2 linked regions of the Neorhizobium galegae genome follow. The protein of the gene in region 1 interacts with the protein of each later gene in a pairwise test. Links are inferred from orthologs where the notes say so. Each region holds a gene or a part of one and is shown on either strand. Other genes may lie near its edges.

What was found. Proteins that work in one complex are often made in the same cells at the same time.
Region 2: the proteins of ybgC (region 1) and secA interact in binary tests that used the Escherichia coli proteins (3 or more experiments, as listed by UniProt). The link is inferred for Neorhizobium galegae from one-to-one orthologs.

The regions. Positions count from the first base shown.
Region 1 is NZ_CP090095.1:3,212,810-3,217,458, reverse strand. Bases 972-3,712 are described here. They hold ybgC (tol-pal system-associated acyl-CoA thioesterase), read left to right. Parts: upstream 972-1,978; coding sequence 1,979-2,446; downstream 2,447-3,712. Other genes in these bases: tolQ (protein TolQ), read left to right, coding at 3,486-3,712; LZK81_RS16005 (lysozyme inhibitor LprI family protein), read right to left, coding at 2,455-3,120; LZK81_RS16015 (NAD-dependent epimerase/dehydratase family protein), read right to left, coding at 972-1,856. Also shown: LZK81_RS16020 (glycosyltransferase), read right to left, coding at 1-622; more of LZK81_RS16015, read right to left, coding at 636-971; more of tolQ, read left to right, coding at 3,713-4,205; protein TolR, read left to right, coding at 4,237-4,649.
Region 2 is NZ_CP090095.1:4,037,544-4,042,689, reverse strand. The notes cover bases 1,027-4,264. They hold secA (preprotein translocase subunit SecA), read right to left. Parts: upstream 3,939-4,264; coding sequence 1,227-3,938; downstream 1,027-1,226. Other genes in these bases: LZK81_RS19735 (peptidylprolyl isomerase), read left to right, coding at 4,193-4,264; LZK81_RS19745 (LysR family transcriptional regulator), read left to right, coding at 1,027-1,151. Also shown: LZK81_RS19750 (DUF2798 domain-containing protein), read right to left, coding at 1-117; more of LZK81_RS19745, read left to right, coding at 246-1,026; more of LZK81_RS19735, read left to right, coding at 4,265-5,062; bifunctional glutamate N-acetyltransferase/amino-acid acetyltransferase ArgJ, read left to right, coding at 5,124-5,146. UniProt on the Escherichia coli protein: Required for protein export, interacts with the SecYEG preprotein conducting channel.

The DNA of each region.
Region 1 (4,649 bases):
AGACATATTGCAGCATGTTCATGAAGACCGGCAGGCCGTGCCAATCCGGAAAGAACGTCTCCAGAAAAGTCTGGTCTGTGCGCCGCCAGAAGGCGTCCGGCGGGTCGAGCGCCGCGAGCATCCTGTCGAATGTCTCGGCGGAAGGTTTGGCGACGAAGACGCCGGAGTTCAGGCGGTGAAAGTCCGAGAGGTTTTCATAAACGTTGGGGGCGGCGGAGAATTCCGGATAGGAAAACAGCTTGTCGATCGGCCTCAGCACCAACGCATCGGCATCGATGAAGATGCAGGTCTCGTATTCGGTGAGCTGCCAGAGCCTGAGCTTGCAGAAATTGTCGAGCGGCGTGTGGAAATCCGGCTTGCGGCCTTTTGTGAAGGGAGCGGCGCCATGCAGTTTTTTTCGCGCATGCCGCTGGTTGAAGGCGTCGGAAAGGGGCAGATGCTCCACCTCGACCAGGCGGCAGCCGAGGGCCTCGAGCGGGGCGAGGGCGGGGCGTTCGACGCCGCCGGTATGGAGGACGACGATATCGGCCTCAGTACCGGTGCGGCGGATGGAGCGCGCCAGCGCGGTTGCGCCCATCGCGTAGTCGGCATTGGTGACCAGGGTGACGAAGGCGTTGGTCATGAGATGCGGTGCCTCACGACACCGACTTCAGCCGCACACCCTCCGGGTCATGTTCCACCTTCGCGGCGATGTCCCTCGTCCAGGCGGAGACGGCCGGAACGCGTGATCTGTCAACGCGGTAGGCGTATTTCTTCGCGACGTCGACGATCTCGCCGAGCAGTCCTTCGCCGAGCGTCGTCGGTTCGAGACCGAGGCCGAGGAATTTTTCGTTCTTCACCACCAGCTCGTTTTCCGGCGCTTCCTTGCGCGGGTTGGGCAGCCAGGCGATCCTCGAACCGGTCATTTTCGAAATCATCTCGGCAAGATCGCGCACCCGGTGGGTCTCGGTCATCTGGTTGAAGATCTCGACGCGGCTGCTGCGGGCGGGCGGGTTGTTCAGGGCGATCTCGATACAGCGGACCGAATCCTGGATGTGGATGAAGGCGCGGGTCTGGCCGCCGGTGCCGTGGACGGTGAGCGGATAACCGATGGCCGCCTGGATGAGAAAACGATTCAAGACCGTCCCGTAATCCCCGTCATAGTCGAATCTATTGATCAATTGCGGGTGGCGGCGGGTCTGTTCGGTATGGGTGCCCCAGACGATGCCCTGGTGCAGGTCGGTGATCCGCAATCCGTCGTTCTTCGCGTAGAACTGGAAGAGCTGCTGATCGAGGCACTTGGTCATGTGGTAGATCGAGCCGGGATTGCTCGGATAGAGGATTTCCTGGGAGACGGTGCGGCCGTCGGCGGTTTCGATGCCGACCGGGAGGTAGCCTTCCGGGATCGCCGCGCCGACCGTCGAATAGCCGTAGACGCCCATCGTGCCGAGATGCACGAGATGCGCGTCGAGATCGAGTTCGACCATTGCATTCAAGAGGTTGTGGGTGGCGTTTACATTGTTGCTGACGGTGTAGTTCTTGTGCCGGTCGCTCTTCATCGAATAGGGCGCGGCGCGCTGTTCGGCGAAGTGGATGATGGCGTCAGGGCGGTGCTTTGAAAGCCAGCCCTTCAGGAGCTCGTAGTCCTTGGCGAGATCGATCAGGTGGAAATGGATGCGGCGGCCGGTTTCGGCATGCCAGATGCGGGTGCGTTCCTGGATGCTGTCCATCGGCGTCAGCGACTGGACGCCAAGCTCCGTATCGATCCAGCGGCGGGAGAGGTTGTCGAGGATATGGATCTCGTGGCCGGCGTCGGACAGGTGAAGCGATGTCGGCCAGCCGACGAAACCGTCGCCGCCCAGGACTGCAATCTTCATGGGTTACTCTCCGCTGGTTTTCGACTTATTTCCTGATAGGGAGGATATGTGACAGGACGTCAAAACTGGGGCGGCATTGCGCGCATATCCAGTGGAGAGCTAGGAATTTCCAAGGCAAGGCCATGAAGGAATACAATTTTTTGTTATCGGGCGAGTTGATGGAAGGCGGCCATCGGCTGGCTCAGCGCGTCTATTATGAAGACACGGATTTTTCCGGCCTCGTCTACCACGCCCGTTATCTGCATTTCCTGGAGCGCGGCCGCACCGACTATCTGCGCTGCCTCGGCTGTGAGCAGAGCGCGCTGCTTTCCGCCGACGAGGAGGGGCTGGTCTTCGTCGTCCACCGGATGGAGATCGACTTCAAGCAGCCGGCCCGCATGGACGACATCCTGATCATCCAGACGGTGACGGAAAAAGCGGGCGGCGCCAAGATGGTGCTCAACCAGGAGATCCGTCGCGGCGAAACACTGCTGATCGCCGCAAAAGTGGTGATCGCGGTCATCAACAGGCACGGGCGTCCGCGCCGGCTGCCGGAGAGCGTGGCGGAAAAGTTTCTCGGGCGCGGGGTCGAGCAGGTGGATGCGGTTTAAGGCGGAACCTACATGCCGCCGCAGGCATGCTGCGAATCGGCCATCGCCCAGCTCTGCCCGGTGCGGGCGTTGGTGACGAAATACTCGCGACCCCGGTCGTCGCCCGGCGGGCAGCGTTTGGGGATGGAAATCAGGCACATGGTCACCTTGTCGCCGGGCTTCGAGGCGATCAGCGCCTCTTCGCGGCTGTAGGAGACCTGGTAGCCGTCATTGGCGTATTCGATGCCGGTGCCGGCATTGTAGTCCTCGTCCTTGATCGGATCCTCGCCGACGCGCGGATGGACACCGGTCACGTTCGTCACCGTGCACTGGCCGATCTTCATGGGCAATGTCGGGGAGGGCTTGGCCCGCCCGCCCGCGATCGTGCTGGCGGTGATGTCGGCCGGAATGCTCTTGGCGCCGCCGAGCTCTCCAAGGATCGCAACATAGGTGCTCAGAACGCAGGATCGGTCGGAGCCGCAGGCTGACCGGTCGCTGGTGAAGTCGCGCATAACCTGGCGGGTCTCCGCCCTTTTCTCCCGTTCGGCCTTTTCCTGGACCCGCGGAAGCAGAGTGTCGAGCGCTGAAAGGAGGGGATCGTTGCAGACTACCAGTTCATCAGGCGAGGGGACGCCCTTGCAGTCGAACGAGGCGGCATGGGCCGGCACCGCGATCAACATCGTCAAGGCTATCATCACTGCGCGCCACATGGTGTGCCCCCGGGAATCCGATTCTCACAGTGTCATAACCCGTGAATGAGAAAAAACTAAGTTGGAAGTTGCCGGCTTTCCTTGTTCCAACTTCAAGTGATCTGGGAACTCGCCATTGCAAGGCCCGTCTAAACCTTTCGTTAACGATAATGGTGTCTTACTGAGACATGAGGAATTTGTGCAACGCACGCCTTCCTTTGACCAAAATTGAAAGCGAGAAGCCAAGCTTGAAGCTCAGGGTATCTTGGGGTTAGGGCTAAGCGCTTCCGGCGATCAAAGACATACTCGCGAGAGCGCGCTTTTGAACCGCCCGGTCCTTAAAGCCGGGCGTTTGGATTCGGGGATAGTAGATGGAACAGGTAGGTTTGGCGGCAGCGGCGAGCGAAGTGAGCCTCTGGTCGCTGTTCATGCAGGCCGGTCTGGTCGTCAAGCTGGTGATGATAGGTCTCATCGGCGCATCGATCTGGACCTGGGCGATCGTGATCGACAAATATGTCAGCTTCGGCAAGGCCAAGCGCCAGTTCGACCAGTTCGAGCAGGTGTTCTGGTCCGGGCAGTCGCTGGAAGAACTTTACCGTACCCTGTCGGAGCGGACGAACACCGGCCTTGCGGCGATTTTCGTCGCCGCCATGCGCGAGTGGAAAAAGAGCTTCGAGCGCGGTGCCCGTTCGCCGATCGGTCTGCAGATGCGTATCGACCGGGCGATGGACGTGACCATGTCGCGTGAAGCGGAAACCTATGAGGCCCGCCTCGGTTCGCTGGCGACGATCGGCTCGGCCGGTCCGTTCATCGGTCTGTTCGGCACCGTCGTCGGCATCATGACCTCGTTCCAGGCGATTGCCGGGTCGAAGTCCACCAACCTTGCGGTCGTTGCGCCGGGTATTGCAGAAGCGCTGCTCGCCACCGCGATCGGCCTGGTCGCCGCCATTCCGGCGGTCATCGCCTACAACAAGTTCACCGGCGATGCCGGCAAGCTCTCTGGCCGCATGGAAGGTTTCGCGGACGAATTTTCCGCCATCCTGTCGCGCCAGATCGACGAGAAGCTGCAGCCGCGCCAGGCGGCGCAGTAAAAAGCCTCTCGGGCTCAAGGAGTAACGTCTCATGGGTATGTCGGCCGGAGGAGCAAAATCGGGTGGCGGTCGTCGCAGGCGCGGCGGTCGTCGCGGCGGTGCGATCAGCGAAATCAACGTGACGCCGCTCGTTGACGTCATGCTCGTGCTGCTCATTATCTTCATGGTAGCGGCACCGATGATGACCGTCGGCGTGCCGATCGACCTGCCGGAAACGCAGGCGAAGGCGATGAACGCCGACACCCAGCCGATCACCGTCTCGGTCAATCCGAAGGGCGAAATCTACCTGCAGGAAACGCCGATCGGCCTCGACGAGATCGTGCCGAAGCTTCAGGCGATCGCCACCACAGGCTATAACGAACGTATCTATGTGCGCGGCGATACGACCGCGGCCTACGGCGTCGTCATGAAGGTCATGGCCCGCATTTCTTCTGCCGGGTACAA
Region 2 (5,146 bases), 820 kb from region 1 along the record:
GAGGAAGCCGTCGATCGGTCCTGTGCTGCGGAGCGTGGAAACGCCGGAGACCAGCAGGGACATCAGGCAGGAAAGAACAAGGCCGAAAACGACGGGTATCAGTCGTACGGGTATCATGGGGGACCTCCAGAAACTGTTGTCCGATGGCTATCTCAAGGGCAGTCATGGCGGAAGGCGCATCGTTTGCATCAATTCAATGCGTCGGGCGCCATGTCATATCGAAGCGCCTGTGTTATGCTGCGCGCATGTCCAGACCCGATCTCAACCTGCTTTTCACCCTCGACGTTCTTCTGGCCGAAGGCAGCGTGGCGCGGGCGGCCAAACGGCTGCGGCTCAGCCAGTCGGCCATGAGCCGGGCCTTGGCGCGATTGCGCGAGACGACGGGTGATCCGCTGCTGGTGAGGGCCGGCCGTGGGCTTGTGCCAACGCCACGGGCGATCGAACTGCGCGAACGGGTCGGCGGCCTCGTGCAGGACGCGGAAGCGGTCTTGCGGCCAGTCGAGATGCTCGATCTCGGTAAGCTCGTCCGCACATTCACGCTGCGCACCAGCGAGGGTTTCGTCGAGAATTTCGGGCCTGGCCTCATCGCTCGTGTCAGCGCTCAGGCGTCCGGCGTCCGGCTGCGTTTCATCCGCAAGCCGGACAAGGACAGCGCCTCGCTTCGCGATGGAAGCGTCGATCTGGAAACCGGGGTCGTCGGCACGGCGATCGGTCCGGAAGTGCGGGCCCAGGCATTGTTCCGGGACCGTTTCATCGGCGTCGTGCGCAGCGGGCATCCGCTGGCCGAGGGCGAGATATCGGCTCGGCGATACGCGGCGGGCGACCATATCCTGGTCTCACGACGTGGGCTTGAAAGAGGGGCGGTCGACGAGGTCCTGGCAGCGTCGGGGCTGGAACGGCGGATCGTGACGATCGTAGACGGTTTCGCCACGGCGCTGGTTCTCGCCAGGTCTTCGGATCTGATCGCCAGCATTCCCGAGCGGCACAGCGGCAACCTGCGTGCCGGAATGTTCAGTTTCGCCCTGCCGGTCCAGGTGCCCGAGATTACCGTGTCATTGCTCTGGCATCCGCGGCTGGATGCCGATCCGGCTCACCGGTGGCTGCGGACATGTGTTCGGGAAATCTGCGCCGGGTCTCCAGCCGAAGGCTGATGCGATCTTTCCGGAAGGCGGACACGAAAACGCCGCCCAAGGGCGGCGTTCGCATCATCAGGTTTCGCGGAAGCCTCAGGCCTGCTCGAAGGCGCCGTGGCAATGCTTGTATTTCTTTCCGGACCCGCAGGGGCAGGCCTCGTTGCGGCCGATCTTGCCCCAGGTGGAGGGATCTTCCGGACGACGGTCTTCCGGTGCAGCGATGAAGTTCTCGCTATCGAAACCGGTGACCTGGTTGAGGCCGGTCGTCGGATCGACATGCTGTTCGTCGTAGATCGCCGGCGGCTGCGGCGGTTCCGGGTTCTGCACCAGCTCGACGCGCATCAGCTGTGCGGTGACCGCCTCGCGCAGGTTGGCAAGCAGGGCCTGGAACAGCTCGAAGGCTTCCGCCTTGTATTCCTGCAGCGGATCGCGCTGGGCATAACCGCGGAAGCCGATGACCGAGCGCAGGTGGTCGAGGTTGACGATATGCTCGCGCCACAGGTGGTCGAGCGTCTGGAGCAGCACGGAGCGCTCCACATAGGTCATGATATCGGCGCCGAAGCGTTCCTTGCGATCGGCCGCGGCCTTGTCGGCAGCCTCGGTGATGCGCTCCCGGATGTCGGTCTCGCCGATGCCTTCTTCCTTGACCCAGTCCTCGATCGGCAGGTCGAGGTTGAGCATCCGGTCGGCGTCTTCGCGAAGGCCTGCGGCATTCCATTGCTCGGCATAGGCGCGTTCGGGAATGTGCTTGGCGACGAGAACTTCGATCACCTCGTTGCGCATGTCCTCGACGGTCTCGGATACGTCTTCCGAGTCCATCATCTCGATGCGCTGCTCGAAGATCACCTTGCGCTGGTCGTTGGTGACGTCGTCGTATTTCAGAAGGTTCTTGCGGATGTCGAAGTTGCGGGCTTCGACCTTCTTCTGGGCGCGTTCGAGCGCCTTGTTGATCCAGGGATGGACGATCGCTTCGCCTTCCTTGAGGCCGAGCTTCTGCAGCATGCTGTCCATGCGGTCGGAGCCGAAGATGCGCATCAGGTCGTCCTGGAGCGACAGGTAGAACTTCGAACGGCCCGGGTCGCCCTGACGACCGGAACGGCCGCGCAGCTGGTTGTCGATGCGGCGGCTTTCGTGGCGTTCGGTGGCGATGACGTAGAGGCCGCCGGCGGCAAGCGCCTTTTCCTTGAGCTGCTTCACTTCCTCGCGGCTTGCCGCTTCCAGTGCATCGCGCTCCGGACCCGGCTCCATGCCTTCGAGCTCGCGTTCGAGGCGCATGTCGATATTGCCGCCGAGCTGGATGTCGGTGCCGCGGCCGGCCATGTTGGTGGCGATCGTCACTGCGCCCGGCACACCGGCCTGCGACACGATATAGGCTTCCTGCTCGTGGTAACGGGCGTTCAGGACCTGGAAATTGTTGAAGCCCGACTGGCGCAGCATGGTCGCCAGCAGTTCGGATTTTTCGATCGAGGTCGTGCCGACCAGGACCGGCTGGCCGCGTTCATGGGCTTGTTTGATCTCTTCGATGATCGCCTTGAACTTCTCGTCGAAGGTCCGGTAGACCTCGTCGTCCTCGTCGATACGCTGGATCGGCAGGTTGGTCGGCACTTCGATCACTTCGAGCTTGTAGATATTGCCGAACTCTTCCGCTTCGGTCTGGGCCGTACCGGTCATGCCGGCGAGCTTTCCGTACATGCGGAAATAGTTCTGGAAGGTGATCGAGGAGAGCGTCTGGTTCTCCGGCTGGATCTGCACCTTTTCCTTGGCTTCGAGCGCCTGGTGCTGGCCTTCCGAATAACGGCGGCCGGGCATCATGCGGCCCGTGAATTCGTCGATGATGACGATCTCGTCGTTGCGGACGATATAATCCTTGTCGCGGGTGAAGAGCTTGTGGGCCTTCAGCGCGTTGTTGATGTGGTGGACGATCGCGACGTTCTCGACGTCGTAGAGGGATTCGCCCTTCAGCAGGCCGGCCTGACGCAGCAGGTTCTCGAGCTTTTCGGTGCCGACCTCGGAGAAGTTTGCAGAGCGCTGCTTCTCGTCGATCTCGTAGTCTTCCGGCGTCAGGACCGGGATGAAGGCGTCGATCGTGTTGTAGAGTTCCGAACGGTCGTCGAGCGGGCCGGAGATGATCAGCGGCGTGCGCGCCTCGTCGACCAGGATCGAGTCCACTTCGTCGACGATCGCGTAGTTGTGTCCGCGCTGGACCATCTGGCTGCGCTCGTACTTCATGTTGTCGCGCAGATAATCGAAGCCCAGTTCGTTGTTGGTGGCGTAGGTGATGTCGCAGGCATAGTTGGCGTGGCGCTCTTCGTCGCTGAGGCCATGGACGATGACGCCCGTGGTCAGCCCGAGGAAGCCGTAGAGTTTACCCATCGTGTGGGCGTCGCGCTGGGCCAGGTAGTCGTTGACGGTGACCACATGGACGCCCTTGCCGGCGAGCGCGTTGAGGTAGACGGGCAGCGTCGCCACCAGCGTCTTGCCTTCGCCGGTCTTCATCTCGGCGATCGCGCCATCGTGAAGGATCATGCCGCCGGTCAGCTGCACGTCGAACGGGCGCATGCCGAGTACGCGGCGGGACGCCTCGCGCACCACCGCAAAGGCGGGGATCAGGATGTCGTCGAGCGTCTTGCCCTCGGCGAGCAGTTTCCTGAACTCCACCGTCTGGGCTGCGAGCTGTTCGTCGGAGAGAGCCTTGGTCTTCTCCTCGATTGCATTGATGGCGTCGATGGTCGGCTGGTAGCTGCGCACGCGGCGATCGTTTGCCGAACCGAACAATTTGCGGGCGATGCCGCCAAGGCTGACCATACGAATGGTCCTTTCTGAAATCTGTCCCATGGGGGCGCGGGACCGGTCGAACCATCGGTTTCTGATGCCGATAAAATGACCCGTCACGCCCGGAAACTCTGCTGGACGCCAAGTTGCGTGACAGATAAGAGGGGGGTCGAATGATGTCAACGGTGGCGGCCGATACAGAATGGCCACAATCCGGTGTTTGTGAAGGTTTTCTGGCCGGAATCAGACGTTCTGAAACCGGCATCCTTATCGAAAGGTCTTTATCGATGTTGCGCCACAAATTTCTCATGACGGCCGCGCTGGCCGCCGCGATCCTCTGCCAGGCTCCCGCCTTTGCGGCGGAGGATACGGTCGTTGCCAAGGTCGGTGACCTGGAAATTCACCAGTCGGAACTGGATATTGCGGTTCAGAACCTCGACCCGCAGCTCGCCCAGCTTCCGGACGACCAGAAGAAGGTCGCAGCCCTTTCCGGCGCCATCGACGTCAAGCTGCTCGCCAAGGGCGCTCTCGCCGAAGGCATCAAGGATACGCCGGACTTCAAGAAGCGGATGGACTATATTGCCGACCGCGAGCTGCATAACGCCTACTTCCGCAAGCATGTGATCGACGCCACCACCCCGGCAGAGGTCAAGGCTCGTTACGACAAGGAAATCGCCTCCCTGCCGAAGCAGGAAGAAGTGCATGCCCGTCACATCCTGGTGAAGACCGAGGACGAGGCCAAGGCGATCATCGCCGATCTCGACAAGGGCAAGGATTTCGCCGCGATCGCCAAGGAAAAGTCCCAGGATTCCAACAAGGATGAAGGCGGCGACCTTGGCTGGTTCGGCCGCGGCCGCATGGTCCCGGAATTCGAAGAAGTCGCTTTCACGCTGAAGAAGGGCGAATATTCCAAGACGCCGGTCAAGTCGCAGTTCGGCTATCACGTCATCAAGCTGGAAGACACGCGCGATGCTCCGGCGCCGGCTTTCGACCAGGTCGAGGACCAGGTCAAGCAGCTTGTGATGCGCGACAAGTACGTCGCTCTCATCACCAAGGCCAAGAGCGAGCAAAAGATCGACATCAAGGATGCGGCCCTCAAGAAGGGCTATGACGACGTCAGCAAGATGCAGGACGGTGCCGTCCCGGCCCAGCAGTAATCTTTTGACGACGGGCCCGGATCTTCCGGGCCCTTTTCCTATTTGAGCCAGGTAATTTCCGATGTCCGATTCCGTTTCGCCGCT